DNA from 3 places in the Microbispora sp. NBC_01389 genome. Region 2 is predicted to be linked to each of the others. Evidence: riboswitches for the same ligand, from Rfam matches in the RefSeq annotation. Region 2 holds a riboswitch; each other region holds the start of a gene.
What was found. Region 2 has a riboswitch for cyclic di-AMP ahead of OG344_RS20975 (C40 family peptidase). Riboswitches for the same ligand answer to the same signal wherever they lie in the genome.
Positions count from the first base shown of each region.

Region 1: it holds a riboswitch for cyclic di-AMP, as region 2 does, so the genes downstream of both, OG344_RS00240 (hypothetical protein) here and OG344_RS20975 (C40 family peptidase) in region 2, are expected to answer to the same signal.
Region 3: it holds a riboswitch for cyclic di-AMP, as region 2 does, so the genes downstream of both, OG344_RS24370 (glycoside hydrolase family 25 protein) here and OG344_RS20975 (C40 family peptidase) in region 2, are expected to answer to the same signal.

Region 1 covers NZ_CP109552.1:34,419-40,162, forward strand. Annotated here, with positions in the region: gene OG344_RS00225 (TIGR03086 family metal-binding protein) at 2-568, shown strand; gene OG344_RS00230 (DeoR/GlpR family DNA-binding transcription regulator) at 816-1,622, shown strand; gene galT (galactose-1-phosphate uridylyltransferase) at 1,716-2,774, shown strand; cyclic di-AMP (ydaO/yuaA leader) riboswitch at 2,848-2,984, shown strand; gene OG344_RS00240 (hypothetical protein) at 3,019-3,930, shown strand; gene OG344_RS00245 (zinc ribbon domain-containing protein) at 4,062-4,298, opposite strand; gene OG344_RS00250 (hypothetical protein) at 4,292-4,855, opposite strand; partial or broken gene tnpA (IS200/IS605 family transposase) at 4,904-5,329, shown strand; gene OG344_RS00260 (hypothetical protein) at 5,356-5,559, opposite strand; gene OG344_RS00265 (hypothetical protein) at 5,582-5,744, opposite strand, start outside.
Region 2 covers NZ_CP109552.1:4,635,172-4,640,915, reverse strand. Annotated here, with positions in the region: gene OG344_RS20995 (manganese catalase family protein) at 1-77, shown strand, start outside; gene OG344_RS20990 (Nramp family divalent metal transporter) at 219-986, shown strand; gene OG344_RS20985 (glycosyltransferase family 4 protein) at 994-2,103, opposite strand; gene OG344_RS20980 (hypothetical protein) at 2,227-3,123, opposite strand; gene OG344_RS20975 (C40 family peptidase) at 3,471-4,034, opposite strand; cyclic di-AMP (ydaO/yuaA leader) riboswitch at 4,105-4,265, opposite strand; gene OG344_RS20970 (NlpC/P60 family protein) at 4,572-5,513, opposite strand; gene OG344_RS20965 (NYN domain-containing protein) at 5,667-5,744, opposite strand, start outside.
Region 3 covers NZ_CP109552.1:5,544,467-5,550,210, forward strand. Annotated here, with positions in the region: gene OG344_RS24350 (RNA-guided endonuclease InsQ/TnpB family protein) at 1-211, shown strand, start outside; gene OG344_RS24355 (C39 family peptidase) at 208-759, shown strand; gene OG344_RS24360 (alpha/beta hydrolase) at 777-2,558, opposite strand; gene OG344_RS24365 (flavin reductase family protein) at 2,676-3,263, opposite strand; cyclic di-AMP (ydaO/yuaA leader) riboswitch at 3,510-3,653, shown strand; gene OG344_RS24370 (glycoside hydrolase family 25 protein) at 3,668-4,402, shown strand; gene secD (protein translocase subunit SecD) at 4,528-5,744, opposite strand, start outside.

The sequences.
Region 1 (5,744 bases), 2.9 Mb from region 2:
CATGATCGACATCCGGGACGCGTACCGAAGGGCGCTCGACGGCTTCGGCGACCGCCTCCATCTCGTCCGCCCCGGACAGTGGGACCTGCCGACGCCCTGCGTCGACTGGGACGTCCGGGGGCTGGTGAACCACCTGGTGGCCGAGAACCTGTGGGCTCCCGAGCTGCTGTCGGGCCGTACGGTCGCCGAGGTGGGCGACGCGTTCGAGGGCGACGTGCTCGGCGACGACCCGGTGAAGGCGTTCGAGGCGTCCGCGCAGGGCGCCGTCCAGGCGGTGTACGCCGAGGGCGCCCTCACGAGCGTGGCTCATCTGTCCTTCGGCGACGTGCCGGGCGAGGAGTACATCACCGAACTGTTCGCGGACGCGCTGATCCACACCTGGGACCTCGCGCGCGCGGTCGGCGGGCCGGAACGGCTCGATCCCGACCTGATCGCGTCCTGCGCCGAATGGTTCGCCAAGGCGTGGGACGGCTACCGCGAGGCGGGGGTGATCGGGGACGAGCGGGATCTCCCGGCCGGGGCCGACGAGCAGGCCCGGCTGCTCGCCGCGTGGGGCAGAAACCCGTAAGGCGAACGCTGGGACGGCCCCGGAACCGGGCTACCGGCCCGTGGGGCGCTTGCCGTGGTTGGCCTTCTTCTTCCTGCGGGCCTTCGACTTGCGTGCGCGTCTGCCCATCGCGGCCGCCTTCCCTGGAGTACGGCTTTCGCCCACTGTCCTCCCACGGCCGGGCGGCGGCAAGTACCCGCACCCCAACTCAACACTCCTGAACGTGTGCCTGGCATGATTTGGTGGAATCTGTTGACGGGAGTGGTGGATGCTGGCCCAGCAGCGGCAGCAGGCGATCCTGGAGAGGGTGCGCAGGTCAGGCGGGGTGCGGGTGGCGCAACTCGTGCGTGAGCTCGGGGTGTCGGACATGACGATCCGCCGCGACCTGGAGGTCCTGGCGGAGCGCGGCCTGATCGTCAAGGTGCACGGCGGGGCCACCGCCACCGGCGCCGGCTCCACCGAGGAGCCGGGCTTCGCGGCCAAGTCGATGCGGCAGCAGGCCGAGAAGGAGGCCGTCGCCCGCCGCGCGGCCCCGCTCGTGCCGCCGGGAAGCTCCGTCGCGCTCTCGGCCGGCACGACGACCTGGACGCTGGCCCACCACCTGGTGGACGTACCCGAGCTGACCGTGATCACCAACTCCGTCCAGGTGGCCGACGTCTTCCACCGGGCGGGACGCCCCGACCAGACCGTGGTGCTCGTGGGTGGCGTGCGGACGCCGTCCGACGCGCTGGTCGGCCCGGTCGCGGTCGCGGCCGTCCGCTCCCTGAACGTCGACACCCTCATGCTCGGCGTGCACGGCATGAGCGTCCGGGCCGGTTTCACCACTCCCAACCTGCTGGAGGCGGAGACCGACCGTGCCCTGATCGCGGCCTCCCAGCGGCTCGTCGTCCTGGCCGACCACACCAAGTGGGGGACGATCGGCATCAGCACGATCGCGGCCCTCGGCGAGGCCGACGTGGTCGTGAGCGACGCGGGCCTGCCCGAGGAGGCCCGCGCCGTGCTGTCGGAGCAGGCCGGCGAGCTTCTCCTCGCCGATCCCTCCGGCGAGGCGCCCCTGGAGACCGCCTCCCTGTGACGCTCCCGACGACACTCCCGACGACACCGCCGGACACCGCCGTGACGCCGCCGTGACCCCGCGAAAGAGCACCGTGAAGCTGGAGATCGCACCGTGAAGCGCACCATCGCCCATCTGGCCGACGGCCGGGAGCTGATCTATTTCGACCGCCGCGACGACGCCGACCACGGCGCCGCCGACCCCCGGGATCTGCCCGCGCGCCCTCTCGCGTCCGAGTTGCGTCACGACCCGCTCATGGACGAGTGGGTGGCCGTCGCCCGGCACCGCCAGACCCGCACCCACCTGCCGTCCGCCCGGGAGTGCCCGCTCTGCCCCGGGCATCCCGGCTCGGAGATCCCCTCGCCGTACGAGGTGGCGGTGTTTGAGAACCGCTTCCCCTCGTTCAGCTTCAACACCGGCGCGTACGAGCAGGTGGGCGGGCTGAGCGAGGTGCGGCCGGGGATCGGGCGCTGCGAGGTCGTCTGCTTCACCTCCGACCACGACGCCTCCTTCAGCTCGCTCGGCGACGAGCAGGCCGCGCTGGTCGTCGAGGCGTGGGCCGACCGCACGGCCGAACTGTCCGCGCTGCCCGGCGTGGAGCAGGTCTTCTGCTTCGAGAACCGCGGCGCCGAGATCGGCATCACGCTGCCGCACCCGCACGGGCAGATCTACGCCTATCCGTACGTCACGCCGCGGACCCGGCAGATGCTGGACACCGCCGCCCGGCACCGGGGCGGCAACCTGTTCGCGGACGTCCTCGCGGCCGAGCGGAGCGGCCCCCGCGTGGTCGCCGCCAACGAGCACTGGACGGCCTTCGTCCCGGCCGCCGCCCGGTATCCGTTCGAGGTGCACCTCTATCCGCACCGCCGGGTCCCGGACATCCCGGCGCTGTCGCAGGAGGAGCGGGCCGCCTTCGCGCCGCTGTACATCGACGTGCTGCGCCGCCTCGACGGGCTGTTCGGCGTCGTCATGCCGTACGTCGCGGCCTGGCACCAGGCGCCGGTCACCTACCGGCGGGATCTGGCCCACCTCCACCTCCAGCTCTTCACGATCCGGCGGGCGGCAGACAAGCTGAAGTATCTCGCCGGATCGGAGTCGGCGATGGGGGCCTTCGTCAACGACGTGCTCCCGGAGGAGGCCGCTCGCATGTTGCGCGAAGCTATAACGGAATGATCTCTGTACGGTTGCGACTTGGGGTGGCAGTCACCATTTCTTTACCACTAGTATCCCTGGCACCACCGGTCACAGCCGGTGCCGCCTAATCCCGGGCGCCTCGCCCGGGAGCCGGGGACCCATCACGCCTCTGGGGTAAAGGCACGTCGCTGCCCGGGCTCCTCCAGCCCGCACCCGTCAGCTAACCCGGCCGGCAGATGGAGAGGAGTGGGCTCTGCCCCGCGCGTTCCCCCTGGCCGCCGGCGTGCTCACCGCCGCGGCCCTCGTCCTCGGCACGGCCGCCGCGGGCGCCGCCGCCCCCAAACCGACGGAGAAGCAGCTCAAGAAGCAGCTCGCCGGCCTGCAGAAGAAGGTCGACCGGCTCATCGCCGACTACAACGCCAAGCGGGTCGCGCTCGCCAAGGCGCGGGACGACGAGGCGGCGGCACGCGCCCGCGTGAGCAGGGCGGAGGCCGACTACACGGCGACCCTCGACGAGGTCCGGGAGTTCGTCGGGCTGCGCTACCAGACCGACAGCGTGCGCGTCCTGCCCAACCTGACCGTCTCCGCGGTGGCCTACCAGCTCAAGGAGGAACAGGCCGCGAGACTCGCGCGCGTCGACGAGGTCCGCGCCGAGCGGCAGAAGGCCGCCGCGGCGGCGAAGGCGCTCACCGCGTCGCTGAAGTCGCAGGCCGCGGACGTCGCCGACCGGCGCCGGGAGGCCGAGAAGCTCATCGACGACATCAAGGACAAGATCGACCGCCTGGTCCCGATCGCCCCAGGCCGGAGGGCGGGCGGCTCGTGGACGCCCGAGCTGCCGGCCGGAGCCGACAACATCACGCCCCGGATGCGACTCATGCGGTCCGAGGTGGAGAGCCACTTCGACCTGGGCTTCCCGGTCGGCTGTTACCGGGCCGAGAACAGCGGCGAGCACCCCCTCGGCCGCGCCTGCGACTTCATGATGAGCTCGGGCGGCTCCATGCCCTCGGCGCAGATGAAGGCGCTCGGCGACAGCCTGGCCGCCTGGGCCATCAAGAACGGCCCGAAGCTCGGCGTGATGTACGTGATCTGGCAGCAGCGCATCTACAACCTCGGTCATCCGGGCTGGCGCCCGATGTCCGACCGCGGCGGCGTCACCGCCAACCACTACGACCACGTCCACATCTCGATGTACTGAGGGCAGGGCCGGCCGCCTCGCCGAGGGAGGCGGCCGGCCCGTTCCGCGTCAGGCCGGGATCTGCTTCTCGTTCCAGGTGTATTGAACTCCTCCCCGGCCTGAAGGCCGGAGATTCTCCCGTCGCGTCGCGGTCAAGCGGCGCGCGGGGGTTGACGCTTCGCGGACCGGGCAGCCCCGAGGTCTCCACGTCCTGACACCGCGGTTCCTGCGGCGTTGCGTATGTTGATCGCGGCGTTGGTGTCGGCGTGCCCGGCCCACCCGCACGCGAGATTCACGCACGAGAACCGGGTGCCGTCCCGGGCCGCCGGGTCGCGGTGGCCGCATTGGTGGCAGGTCTGCGACGTTCCCGGGGCGGGGACCTTCACCACCAGCCCGCCGCGATCACGGGTCTTGTACTCCAGCAGGGTGACCGTCCGGCCCCACGCCTGCCCGGCGATGGCGCTCCCGCCTTCTGCCGCACGTTCCGGCCGGGGCGTTTGATCGTGCCCGTGGCAGTGCGGACCATGTTCGTGATCGTCAGGTCTTCCACCACGACCACGCCGAAGGCGCGGGCGAGTTCGGTGGTGGTCTGGTGCTGCCAGTCGACGGCTCGGCGCTTGGCTGTCGCGCGGAGCCGGGCGATCCGGTCGTAGGTGCGGGCCAGCCGTCTGGACGTGGGCCGGCCGGGAACGCGAGTGCGGCGCTGCCGGGCGGACGTCTTCTCCAGCCGGCGCAGGCGTTCCTTCTCACCGCCGCGCAACCAGGGCCCGTGCTCGCGCATGGTGCCGTCCGACAACGCCAGGGCGACGGTGACCCCCCGGTCGAGCTCGTGCAGCAGATTCCACAGCGCGCGGGCGGTGTGCGCCTGACCGTCCAGCACCGCCACCTGGGCCGTGCTCAGGTCGAGTCGCGCCACATGCGCACGCGCCTGCCTGGCCACCTCCACACCCGGATCGTACCCCCGGGTTTATGTCATCGTGATGGAATCCACACCCTGAGTGACCCCGATGTACGCATCGAACGCCATGGTGTCCACACCCTCCACGCCCACGTGGTGTGCGTGACGAAGTACCGGCGTGGGGCCCTCACCGGCCCGATGCCGACCCGATGCCGACCCGATGCGAGGAACTCATGCGCGAGATCGGCGCCGACTTCGAGGTCGAACGTCGGGAGTTCAACGGCGAACTCGACCACGTCCACCCACTGATCCACCACCCGCCGAAGGTCGCCCTGTCCACGCTCGTCAACCCACTGAAGGGCGTCTCGGCGCGGATACTCCGCAAGGAACACAGCGCGCATGTCCGCAAGTACCTGAGGGGTGGACACTTCTGGTCCGAAGTCCTACTTCGCCGGCTCAGTCGGCGGTGCACCGCTCACGGTACTCAAGCAGCACATCGAGCAGCGGCAACGCCCACCGTGACCTGCGGGTGAAAGCATGTTCGCGCCCTAGCGGGCACTCCCGCGCGGGCCTTCACCCCCGGCCTGAAGGCCGGAGCACTGGCCCGCATTCCGGTAGATGTAGGTGCTGCCGGGCCCGGTAATAGAGCCGCGGACCTGCCACCAGGTGTTGACGCCGGGCGAGAAGCGGAAGACCTTGTCGCCGGGCCGGTTGTCCACGAACACGTTCGTGGACCCGTCGGGGGAGTGCATCTGGACCTCGATCGTGAACGTCTCAGTGTCCGGGATGTCGAGGCACCTCGTGGATGTACGCCGACGGACTGGGGAAGTTGTAGTTACGACCGTCCACCGACCCCCGCTCGAAGTTGGTGGGGATGTAGCTGGTCATGACGTAGGTGTACCCGCCCGTGGAGCAGTCGACTGTGGAGGCGGCCGCG
Region 2 (5,744 bases):
GCATGGGAGAGCCGCAGAGCCCCGCCCTCGGCACCGAGGTCGGCCCCATGGGCAAGCTCAAGGACAAGTTCACCTGACGCCGGGCCCGCTCCCGCCCGGCCTCCGCCTTCCGCCCGTTCCAGCACGCCGCCCGTTCCAGCACGCCGCCGGGACGGGCGGGGCGCCGCCTCCGTCCAGACCTCTCCTCAGCGAGGCTTCTGTCGGGGTCCCTCGCGGGCGTGGCGGGCGGCTTCGTTCCCCGCCTCGCCGGGCCGGACAGCCTGCTGCTGGCGACCGGGATCGTCGGAGCGACCGTCATGCCGCATGTCGTCTACCTGCACAGTGCTCTGACGCAGCACCAGGGGGCTCTCCTGCGGCAACCCGGGGGCATCCCTCAGCACCATGGGCCTCTCACCCGGCAGCCCCGAGCCCTCACTCAGAGCCGAGGCGCCCGGGACCCGCGCCGGGCGGCCCTCCAGGCCAGCCGCGTCGACATCGCCGTCGCGCTCGGCGCGGCGGGGCTGGTGAACATGGCGATGCTCACCGTCGCCGCCGCGACCTTCGACGGAAGCGACCTCGGCGGCCTGGAAGCCGTCCACGCCGGGCTCGGCGAGGTCCTCGGCCCCGGGGCGGCGGTCGCGTTCGCGCTCGCCCTGCTCGCCTCCGGCCTGGCCTCCTCCAGCGTCGGCACGTACGCCGGGCAGGTGATCATGGCGGGCTTCCTGCGCCGCCGCGTGCCGCTCCTGGCGCGCCGCCTGGTCACGATCCTGCCGGCCATGGCGATCCTGGCCGTGGGGATGGACCCTACCCGGGCGCTCGTCCTGAGCCAGGTCGCGCTGTCGTTCGGCATCCCGTTCGCCCTGGTCCCGCTCGTCGTGTTCACCGCCCGCCGCGCTCTGATGGGCGATCTGGTCAACCGCCGGGCGACCACCGCGGCCGGCATCGCCGTCGCCACCGTGATCAGCGCGCTGAACGGGTTCCTGCTGGTGGAGGTCTTCACCGGCTGAGGACCCATCACAGCAGTGCCGCGAACCGGGCCGCGACGCGTTCCCAGCCCCACTCCTCCTCGATCCAGGCCCGGCCCCGCTCGCCCATCGCGCGGGCGCGGGCCGGGTCGGCCAGCAGGTCGCACAGCGCGCCCGCCACTGCCGTGTGCGACCTGCCGTCGACCACCAGGCCGGTCTCGCCGTGCCGTACGGCGTCGGGGGCGCCTCCCGAGGAACCGGCGACCACCGGCAGGCCGGTCGCCGACGCCTCCAGATAGACGATGCCGAGCCCTTCGGCGTCGAGCCCCCCGAACCTGCTGCGGCACGGCATGGCGAACACGTCTCCGGCGTCGTAGTGGGCCGGGAGATCCGCCCACGGGACAGACCCGGTGATCACCACCGATCCGCGCGGCCCCGCCCCGGCGACCGCCCGTTCCAGCGACCGCCGTGAAGGGCCACCGCCGACCAGCAGCAGCACCGCTCCGGGCACCCGCCGCAGGACGAGCGGCCAGGCCCGCAGCAGCACGTCCTGTCCCTTGCGGGGCACCAGCCGGGAGACGCAGACGACCACCGGCCGGTCGCCCAGGCCGAGCGCCGCCCGGACCCGCCCGCCGCCCGCGCCGGGGCGGAAGGCTTCGGTGTCCACGCCCGGAGCGAGCCGTACGAGCCGGGGGGCGGGAATCACCGGGGCGAGCAGTCGGCGCGTGTACTCACCGAGGTAGGTCACGACGTCGGCGCCCGCCCCGATCCGGCGCAGCATGCCGCGGGCGCCGGGCAGCCGTGCCCAGGACGCCTCGTGCCCGTGGGTCAGCATGACGATCCGCGCCGCGCCGGCGGCACGCAGGGCGGGGGCGAGCAGGCCGAGCGGCGCGGCGGCGCCGAAGACGACGGTGGCGCCGTCCTCCACCAGCGCCGCCGCCCTGCCCGCCACCGCACGCGTCGGCAGCATGAGCGTGGAGGGATGACGGACCACCTCGTACGGCTGGCGGGTGTCGAACTCCTCACACCCCTTCCAGCGAGGCGCGTACACGACGACCGAGCCGGGCGGCCTGCGGGAGGCGAGGCCGTGCACGAACGCCTGGATGCCTCCCGGTCTGGGCGGGAAGTCGTTCGTGACGATCAACGTCTTGTTCGCCATCCTCACCCCCGGCATCGGTGCGGCGGACGGCCCACGGCCACGCGGCCCGCCCGGGAACGCATTCTCGCAGGCCCGTCCCGCCTCTCGCCTGCCCCAGGATCAGGACCGCGATCAGGACCGGGATCAGGACCGGGCCAGCTCGGCCCGTACGGAGGACCGCCAGAGGCGGGTCAGCTCGGCGGTGGTCAGCCCGAGGACATCCCGCAGCGCGGCATCGGCGTCCTCACGCAGCGCGGCGCGGTAGAGGGCGACCAGTCTCCGCTCACCGAACCGGGCGGCGATGTAACGGCAGGCCAGCCAGGCCTCCTCGTACGCCTGGGCGGGCCTGGCGGCGAAGTCCGCGGGTTCCGGCAGACGGGCCAACGGCGCGCCGGCCGCTGTGTCAGCCGCGGTGCCGGCCGCTGGACCAGCCCCTGTGCCGGCCTCCGCGCCGACCGCTGTGTCGGCTTCCGCTCCGGCTCCACCGCCGGCTCGCAGGTCCGCGGCGAGTTCGGCGGCGATCGTGTGAACGGGCAGGCCGCTGTCGAGGTAGCCCACATAGTCGGCGAAGCCCTCCAGGAGCCACATCGGCACCGCGCGGGGCCCGGAGGCCGCGACGTGCGTCAGCTCGTGGGTCACGACGACCTGGCGGCCGGCCGCGGACAGGCGGGCGAACGCGGCGGGCTGCACGATCACCCGGTCGCCGGTCGCGACGGCCGCGAGGCCGCCGACCACCGCCGGGGCGGCCAGAAGGGCCGCCTGCTCCTCGGTGCGCGGCACGAGGACCACCGCGCCGCCGTGCTCTCCCCAGACCCGCGTGACCGTGCGGTCGGCGCGGCCCGCCAGCCGGGCGATCTCGGCGACCAGCCGCCGCGGCGCGCCGACGACGACGGCGTGCTCGCCACGGGCGACGGAGGCGCCGGTCCACATGCCGGGCTGCTCGCGCACGGCGGCGCGGGCCCGGGAAAGCAGGGGCGAGAGGGGGTCGGGCGGCGCCGCGGCGGCCGTACCGGCCAGCAGCGCGGCCAGCGCGACGGCCATGGACGCGAACCGGCGGGGGCCGAAGCGACGAGCATGAGCTCCTCGGCGGGGACGCCGCAGATCCGGCCTGTGCCGCGCGTACGGCGCTCCCGCGGTCTCCTGCTTCGCCAGCCTGTGCCACATAGGGGGTCTTACCGGGTCTCCAGAGGCGTTCGAGCCTGCCAGCGACGTCCCGTCCGCGGGACCTGACGCGAGCACGCTACCAGGCGCCCGCCATCGCCGGCCGATCCGTCAGCCGGCCTGTCAGCGTCGGGGAACGCCACGGCTCCGCCCACCCGCGAGGGGAGGACGGAGCCGTGGAGTGATGCCGGCGACGACGGGCCCGGCACCGGGGACCGGGGGACCGATCAGACGCCGGGGCGTACGGCGCCCACGAAGGTCGCCCTGCGGTAGGAGTCGAGCTTGTCGATCCTGACCCGTGTGCCGCTGTGCGGGGCGTGGATCATCCTGCCGTGCCCGACGTACATGCCGACGTGGCCACCGCCGCTGGTGAAGATGAGGTCGCCGGGCTTGAAGTGACCCCAGGACACCTTCTTCCGTACGGCGCTGCGGATGGACCACGTCGTGCGCGGCAGCCGTACGCCGGCCTTGCGCCAGGCGTAGGTGACCAGGCCCGAGCAGTCGAACGCGCCCGGTCCGCTGGCGCCGTAGCGGTAGGGGTCGCCGATCTGCTTCCTCGCGGTCGTGACCGCTCGCTGCGCCTTGGCCAGCTGGAGCGTGGCCTTGCTGAGCTTCTTCCGCTTGGCGACCGCCTTCCTGGTCGCCTTCTTGGTCGCCTTCTTCGCGGCCTTCTTGGCCGCCCCTGTGGTGGCGGACCTCGCGTTCGTCTCCGCGGCCAACTTCGTGACCGTGACCGTCACCGAGTCGGCCGCCGCCGGCTGCGCGCCGGCGATCCCCACGGATGCCGTCAAAGCGGCACCCCCAAGGGCAATTCGGGCAAGACGGGACAGGCTAGCGGGGGTGGTAGACAGGATCTCTCCTTGGATCTTCCGCGTACGCCTACCGGGTTAGCTGACGGGTTCGGGCGGGGAAGTCGCCCTACGGCGCGTGGACGCGCCGATTCACCCCGGACCTTCGCGAAGAAGGTCGATGGTTCCCCGGCTCCGTGCCTCCTGACTGCACGGACTCGGCAGGTCCCCGGCGCCCGGAATATCCCCTGAGGGAGCAAGTAGACGGACGGCGCCGGCGACGGTGGATGACGCGGGCCCGGCCGGCCGGGCCGGGCTCGCCGCGGCGAGGCGTGCTCGCCGCGGCCCAGAAGCTACCCAGATCGGGCGGCTCTCGGCAAAGCCACCCCGGCATATAAAGATCGGATAACGAAGGCGGCACAGGAGAAACCGCAGCTTACCCACGCCACAGCAGGATGAGTGTGACTCTGCTCACACCAGGCATCGCAACGCCCAAATTCGGCACTTAGCGCACATCCGGAACAAAGATCACACTGGCCGTCAGGGGCGGACGGCACCGATCGCGTGATACTCCGCGAGTGTGACAATCTTCACAACATCGCCGGTCTGCGGAGCGTGGACGACCTTGCCGTCGCCCGCGTACAGGCCCACGTGACCGAAGCCCGCGTGGAAGAGCAGATCGCCCGGCTGGAGCGCGTCGAGGGACACGCGGCGGCTCGCGCCCCACGCCCACTGCTCGTAGCTCGTACGCGGCAGGCCGACTCCGCCCGCCGCCCAGGAGGCCTGGACGAGGCCGGAGCAGTCCCAGGAGTCCGGCCCGCTGCTCCCGTAGCGGTACGGCTTGCCGACCTGCTTGTAGGCGAACTGGAGCGCAGACAGGGCGTTGCCCGACGCGGAGCCCTTGTAGGCGACGCCCGCGCTGTTGGGATTGCCCGCGTTGTAGGTGCCGAGCGAGCGCAACAGCTTCATCTGCTCGTTGACGAGCGCGTCGACCTTCTTCTTCTCGTCGGCGAGCTCGCTCCTGACCTTGGCGGCCTCGGCGTAGACCGTCTTCGTCTGGTCCCGCCGGTCTTTCAGGCCCTGGATGGCGCCCTCGTACTGCTGGAGCCGCCCGACGCGCTCGGCGGAGATGTGGTTGTACGTGGCGAGACCGCTGAGCATGGTGTCGGGGTCGGGGTTGTAGAAGACGCCCCAGGATCCGATGTCGCCCACCTGGTAGCTGCTGACCGCCATGGTCACCAGCCCCGAGCGCAGCGCCTCGACCCGCGCGTTCTGCTTCTTGAAGTCGTCGTTGAGCGCCAGATACTTCTTCCTGGCCGACTTCCACTTCTCACCGGCCGCGTTGTAGCGGTCCACGAGCTTGTCCGCCTGCGCGTTCAGCCGGCTCAGCTTCGCCTTGGCCTGGGCAAGGGTGGGTTTCGGATCGGCCTGCGCGCCCGTCAGCGGCGTCAGCAGGACCACGGCGGCCAACCCAGCGGCCACCGGCACACGCCCTCGCACTCGGGCCCCCTTCGGGATCAACGAACCTGAGGCGCGACTCTATCTAGGCGATCTTGGCGCTTCAACCTATTCGCAGCTATTCGCGGCAGTCATCACTCACCGAATCGGCCTCCGTACGGAGCGTGCCGCACCGGATCAGCCGCGGCCGAGGCGACGCAGCAGCAGGAGCGAGGGCACCGGCCGGGCGCCCATGCGGCGGACGGAGTCGGCCAC
Region 3 (5,744 bases), 910 kb from region 2:
CGCGTGCGGGACTGTCACCGCCACGATGCCGCTTTCCGTCCGGGAGTGGACCTGCCCCTGCGGGGCGGTCCACGATCGGGACGTCAACGCCGCACGTAACATCCTGGCCGCCGGACGGGCGGACAGGCTAAACGCCTGTCGAGGGCCGGTAAGACCGCCGCTCGCGGTGGCACAGCCCGATGAAGCAGGAAGCCACAGAGGTGCCGCATGACGCGGCACGGGCTGAATCCCCGGCCTTCAGCCCGGGGAGCGCGTCAATGGGGCAGGTGGCCGAGCGCGCGGGACACCTCCTGGGTGGACCCCGCCGATCCGGCCCCCGAGGTCGACTACGCCGCCCGCCACACCTACGACTACGCGTACGAGGGCGCGGGCAACTGGCCGTTCAACACCGCCTACGCCGGGCGTTACGGCATGGAGGGGTTCGTCACCCGGCTGCGCTCACTGACCGAGCTGGAGCGGCTGATCAGGGCGGGCGTCCCGGTCGTCACCTCCCAGTCGTTCAAGGCGGAGGAACTGCCCGGCGCGGGATACAGCACGAACGGCCACCTCATGGTGATCATCGGCTTCACCGCCACGGGCGACGTGATCGCCAACGACCCCGCCTCGCGGGACGACGCCGCGGTGCGGCGGGTCTACCCCCGGGCGAACTTCGAGAACGTCTGGCTGCGCAGCACCGGCAGTGGCGGGATCGTGTACGTCATCCACCCGCCGGGCCACCGGCTGCCCGCCACGACGCCGGGCCTGCCGGCCAACTGGTGACCCGTTGCGAGATCGGCTCACTGCCCGGCTGAGCCTGTCCGGTCCGAGCCGCCTCCGCGCCGCGCCAGGAGCGCGGTCAGGGCGGTGGTCCGGGCGGCGTCCCAGCCGTCCGGCGGCGCGATCCGCGCCCAGGCGTTGGCCACCTCGCCGTCGTAGTCGTGGCCGTGGCCGGGCGGCGCGTCGAGGGAGAACACCAGATCCGCGGTGACCTGCCAGAACGTGACGAACGGATACCAGTGGATCCAGGGCAGCACGTCGTCGCCGCGCCGTTCCTCCAGCCAGTCCGGGCGGCCGAGGACCAGCCGCGGGGTCCACCACACGATCGGATCGGAGGGATGCTGGAGGTAGACCACCCGTGACCCGGCCCAGGCGGAGGCGGGCGCGGCCAGATCGGCGGGCCCGTTGGCGAAGCGCACGGTCTCGCCGTCCCGGTAGACGGGCAGCACCTCCCGGCTGCCCGGGGCGCGGCCGTCCACGAACCGCCGCCACAGCGGGCTGCTGTCGGGCGGCCCGACGAACAGCGCGCCGTCGGTGCGCTCGCGCAGGTCGCGGTCGTCGCGGAAGGCCGACTCCGCGCCGAACGCTCCCAGGCTCTCCCCGAACACCAGCAGCCGGGGCCGGTGACCGGCGGGCAGCCGCGACCACCGGGCGTACACCTGGCCGAACAGCTCGCGCCCCGCCGCCGTGACGCGCTCGCGGTCCACCAGGAACGACAGCCAGCTCGGCAGGTAGGAGTACTGCATCGAGACGAGCGCGGAGTCCCCGCCGTACATGAACTCCAGCGCGGCGGCCGCCTGGGGATCCACCCAGCCCGTGCCGGTCGTCGTGATCACGCACAGCACCGCCCGGTGGAACGCGCCGGTCCGGTCCAGTTCCCGTACGGCGAGGGCGGCCCGCTCGCGGGCGGTCGCCGCCGAGTCGAGCCCCGCGTAGACCCGGACCGGCGGGAGCGCGGGCCGCCCGGTGAAACCGCTCAGCTCCCCGACGGCGGGGGCGCCGGCGACGAACGCCCGGCCCTCCAGGCCGAGCGACGCGAAGGAGACCAGAGAGGAGGGGCCGCCCGAGACGGCGGCGGACCGGGGCGGCGAGGTGCCGGGGGCGGTCTCGCTGTTGATCGCCGCGAAGCTGTTGTCGGCCCCTCTGAGCAGGGCCTCCGTGAGGATCCCGTCGGTCAGCAGGACGGCCAGCACGCCCACGCCGAGCCCCGCGGCCAGCCGCGCCGCCGCGGCGGGGATCCATCGCCCGAGCACGCCTCCGAGCGCCCGGGCCGCGACGCGCAGCGCGCGGGCGGCGGCCAGCAGGAGCAGGAAGACCGCCGCCGCGACGAACGGCACGCCGAGATAGCCGAGCCGTTCCGGCGGGCGCAGCCCCATCAGCGGGTAGATGGCCCGCTGGGCGCGTACGCCGAGGACCAGCGACGCGGCGCCCAGCCCGCAGCCGAACGTCGCGACCAGGCGGCGCACCCGCCGCCGTCCCGTACGGCGCCATTTCTCGCGCCATTTCTCGCAACGTCCCTCGCAACGTCCCTCGCGCCGTCCCTCGCGCCATTTCTCGCGCCGGGTCCCGGGACACCACCGGGCGGCCGTGGCGGCGCTCCGGCGGGCCAGGGCGCCTGCGGTCACCCCGGCGAGGTATCCGGTCGCGGTCAGCACCCCCGCGATGATCCCCTGCAGCGGCCAGGAGCGGGGCAGCAGCGACGGCGTGAGGGACAGGCAGAAGAAGATCGCGGCGAACAGGATCCCGGCCGTGTCCAGGGCCGTGTCCAGCGCTCCGCCGAGCCGCACCCGCCCTTCCCGCATCAGGCCCCCGATTCGCCGCCTGTTCACCGATCTCGCGGAGCGGGCAGGCTGTCAAGTCACCGGCAGGTCACCGCCCCGCACCCCGCGTCGTCCTCGCGTCGTCCCCGCGCCGCCGTCTCACCCCCAGTGGTCGCCCCAGCCCCACAGGTTGGGGCCGAGCGCCGTGGCGGGGTCGTCGTGGTACACGCCGAACCTGCCGCGGAAGAACAGCATCGGCCGCTGCTCCGGGTGGACGGGTTCGAGTTCGCGGACCAGGCCGATCACCACGTCGTGATCTCCGGCCACGTGCACCTCCCGCACCTCGCCGTGGACGCGCAGCAGCACGTCACGCAGGGCGGGCGTGCCCCGGTGGGACAGGTCCCAGGCGAGCCCGGCGAACTTGTCGCCGTTGCTCGATCCGAACCTGGCGCACACGTCGACCTGCTCCTCGCCGAGGACGTTGACGCAGAAGCGGCCGGACCTCCTGATCCGCGGCCAGGCGCGGCCCCTGTGGTCGGCGCAGAAGAGCACGAGCGGCGGATCGAGGGACACCGACGCGAACGACTGGCAGGCGAACCCCACCGGCTCTCCGTCGTCCAGACCCGTGACCACGGTCACGCCGGTCGCGAACGTGCCGAGCGCGCGCCGGAACTCCGCGGGCGACGGCGGCGGCACGTCGCCGGAGCCGGGGTCGCCGAGGTCGGGGCCGGCGGAAGCTGCGGTCATGGGTCCACCTCTCGCGTGACTCAGCGCTCAGGTCAGTCACGAACTTACAAACCTCCTCGGCGCCGCTTCGCACGGGATCCCGTCCAGCGGGCCGCCCGTGCGACGAGTCCGCCCAGGTAAAAACATGTTTTGTCAGGTTTACACCATTGTTGAGCTGTATGTACCTTTGGGTGTCACGGCATGCGTGCCGGTGACCTCCGTGTCGCCTCCCTTGCCGTGTCGTTGCCCGGACCGTGCGCTCACCAGGGCGTGCGGCCGCCGAGTCCGCGTTCCGCGGAGCCGGGGACCCACTTTTCGGGGTGAATCGCCGCGCAGCCCCCCAGATGCGCTCGTAGGGCACTTCCTGCCCGAACCCGTCAGCTAACCCGGTAGGCGGCATGGAAGCAAGGAGCTCAACCCGCGTCATGCCCACCCTCAGGTTCTCTCTCGCCGGGCGGCCCTCCCGCCGCCTGCGCGCCGCCCTCGCCGCGGCGACACTCGCGGTCTCGGCCGGCACGGCCACCATCACCGCCGCCACGCTCGCCGCCACCGCGGCCGCGCCCGCTCCCGCCTACGCGAACCCGCACACGTACGGCCAGGACGTCTCCGGCTATGAGGCCGACCACGACTGGATCAACAGCCGGGCGCAGTTCGGCTTCATCAAGGCCACCGAAGGAACGGACTGGGTCGACTCGTCCTTCCCCCGGCACTGGCGCGAGCTGGACAAGAAGGGGATCGTCCGCGGTGTCTACCACTACGGCCATCCCGCCAACGACCCGATCGCCGAGGCCGACCACTTCCTCCGGGTGGTGAACGCGCAGCCGGGCAAGCCGGGCGACATCCTCGTGCTCGACCTGGAGACCACCGACGGCCAGTCGGTGCCGCGCGTCAACGCCTGGGCCAGGAAGTGGCTGGAGTACGTGACCGCCAAGACCGGCGTCAGGCCGATGTTCTACAGCGGCTGGAACTTCGCCGACAAGTACGGCCAGGGCCTGGGCGACTATCCGCTGTGGGTGGCCCACTACAGCCGGAACCCGGGCGACATCAGCCCGCCGGCCGACTGGAAGACCTGGGCGATCCACCAGTACACCGACTCACCGATCGACCAGAATGTCTCCTCGCTCAGCCCGGTCGAGCTGCGCGCCCTCGGCCGTCCCTGAGGCCCGTTCCCGGGGCGGGCGCCACCCGCCCCGGGAAGGGCCCGCTCAGACCACTTCGGATTCAGACCCCTTCGGATTCAGGCCCCTTCGGATTCAGACCCCTTCGGATTCAGGCCCCTTCAGATTCAGACCACCGCGCCGGATCCGTCGCGCGCCACGGGCCGGCGACGGGGTGCGGCGGGCAGGGGCGGCGGCTGACCGGCGCGCCGCTCCAGCTCGATCGCGGCCGGCCCCGCCACGAACGACGACGACAGCGTGCCCACGACGATGCCGATCAGCAGGGCGATCGCGAAGTCGCGCAGCGAGTCGCCCCCGAACACCGCCAGCGCCGCCAGGATGAACAACGCGCCGAGTCCCGTGTTGACCGTACGCGGCACGGTCTGCAGGATCGCCGTGTTCACCACCCGCCCGAAGGGCGTCTTCCGCGACATCGGCCAGAGCTCGCGGACCCGGTCGAAGAGCACGACCTTGTCGTTGACCGAGTATCCGATGATCGTCAGCATCGCGGCCAGGAAGACGCCGTCGATCGGCTTGCCCAGCCAGGCGAACGCGCCGACGACGACGGCCGCGTCCACGAACAGCGCCGCCACGGCGGCGGCGCCGAACGTCCACCGGAACCGGAACGCCAGGTAGGCGAGCTGGGCCGCGAGCGCGACGCCGAGCGCGATGAGCGCGTTGCGGCGCAGTTCCGCGCCCAGGCTCGGCCCGACGAGCTCGTCGCGCTGCTTGACGACCTCCCCGACGCTCCGGTCCAGGGCCTCCTCGACGCGGACGACGTCGTCGGCGGTGATCTGCCCGGTCCGTACGGAGATCGCGTCGTCCGACCGCTGCACCACGGCGGTGGGGAAGCCGGCGTCCGCCACCGCCTGCCGTGCCGCGGCGACGTCGACCGGCCTGCTCGTGGCGAACTCCACGATCCGCCCGCCGGTGAACTCGACGCCGTAGTTCAGGCCGCGGGTGACCAGCCCCGCGCCCACCAGCACGAGCAGTCCGGCCGCGACGGCGAGCCAGCGCCGTCCCGCCCGCATCAGGTCGGGATCGCGCCGGGTCAGCCAGGTCCTGACCCGGCCGATCGAGCCGAGGCCCGAGACCCCCGGGCCGACCCTGCCGATCAGGGCCGAGGCGAGCACCCGGGTGATCAGCATGGCCGAGACCAGCGAGGCGAGCACGCCGATGGCCAGCGTCACGCCGAAGCCCTTCACCGGTCCCGAGGCCAGCCAGAACAGCAGCCCGGCGGCGAGCAGGGTGGTGATGTTGGAGTCGGCGATCGCGCTCCAGGCGTTCTTGAACCCTCGGTCGAGGGCCGCCCTGAGGCCCCGGCGGGGCGCCGCGCCGTACTCCT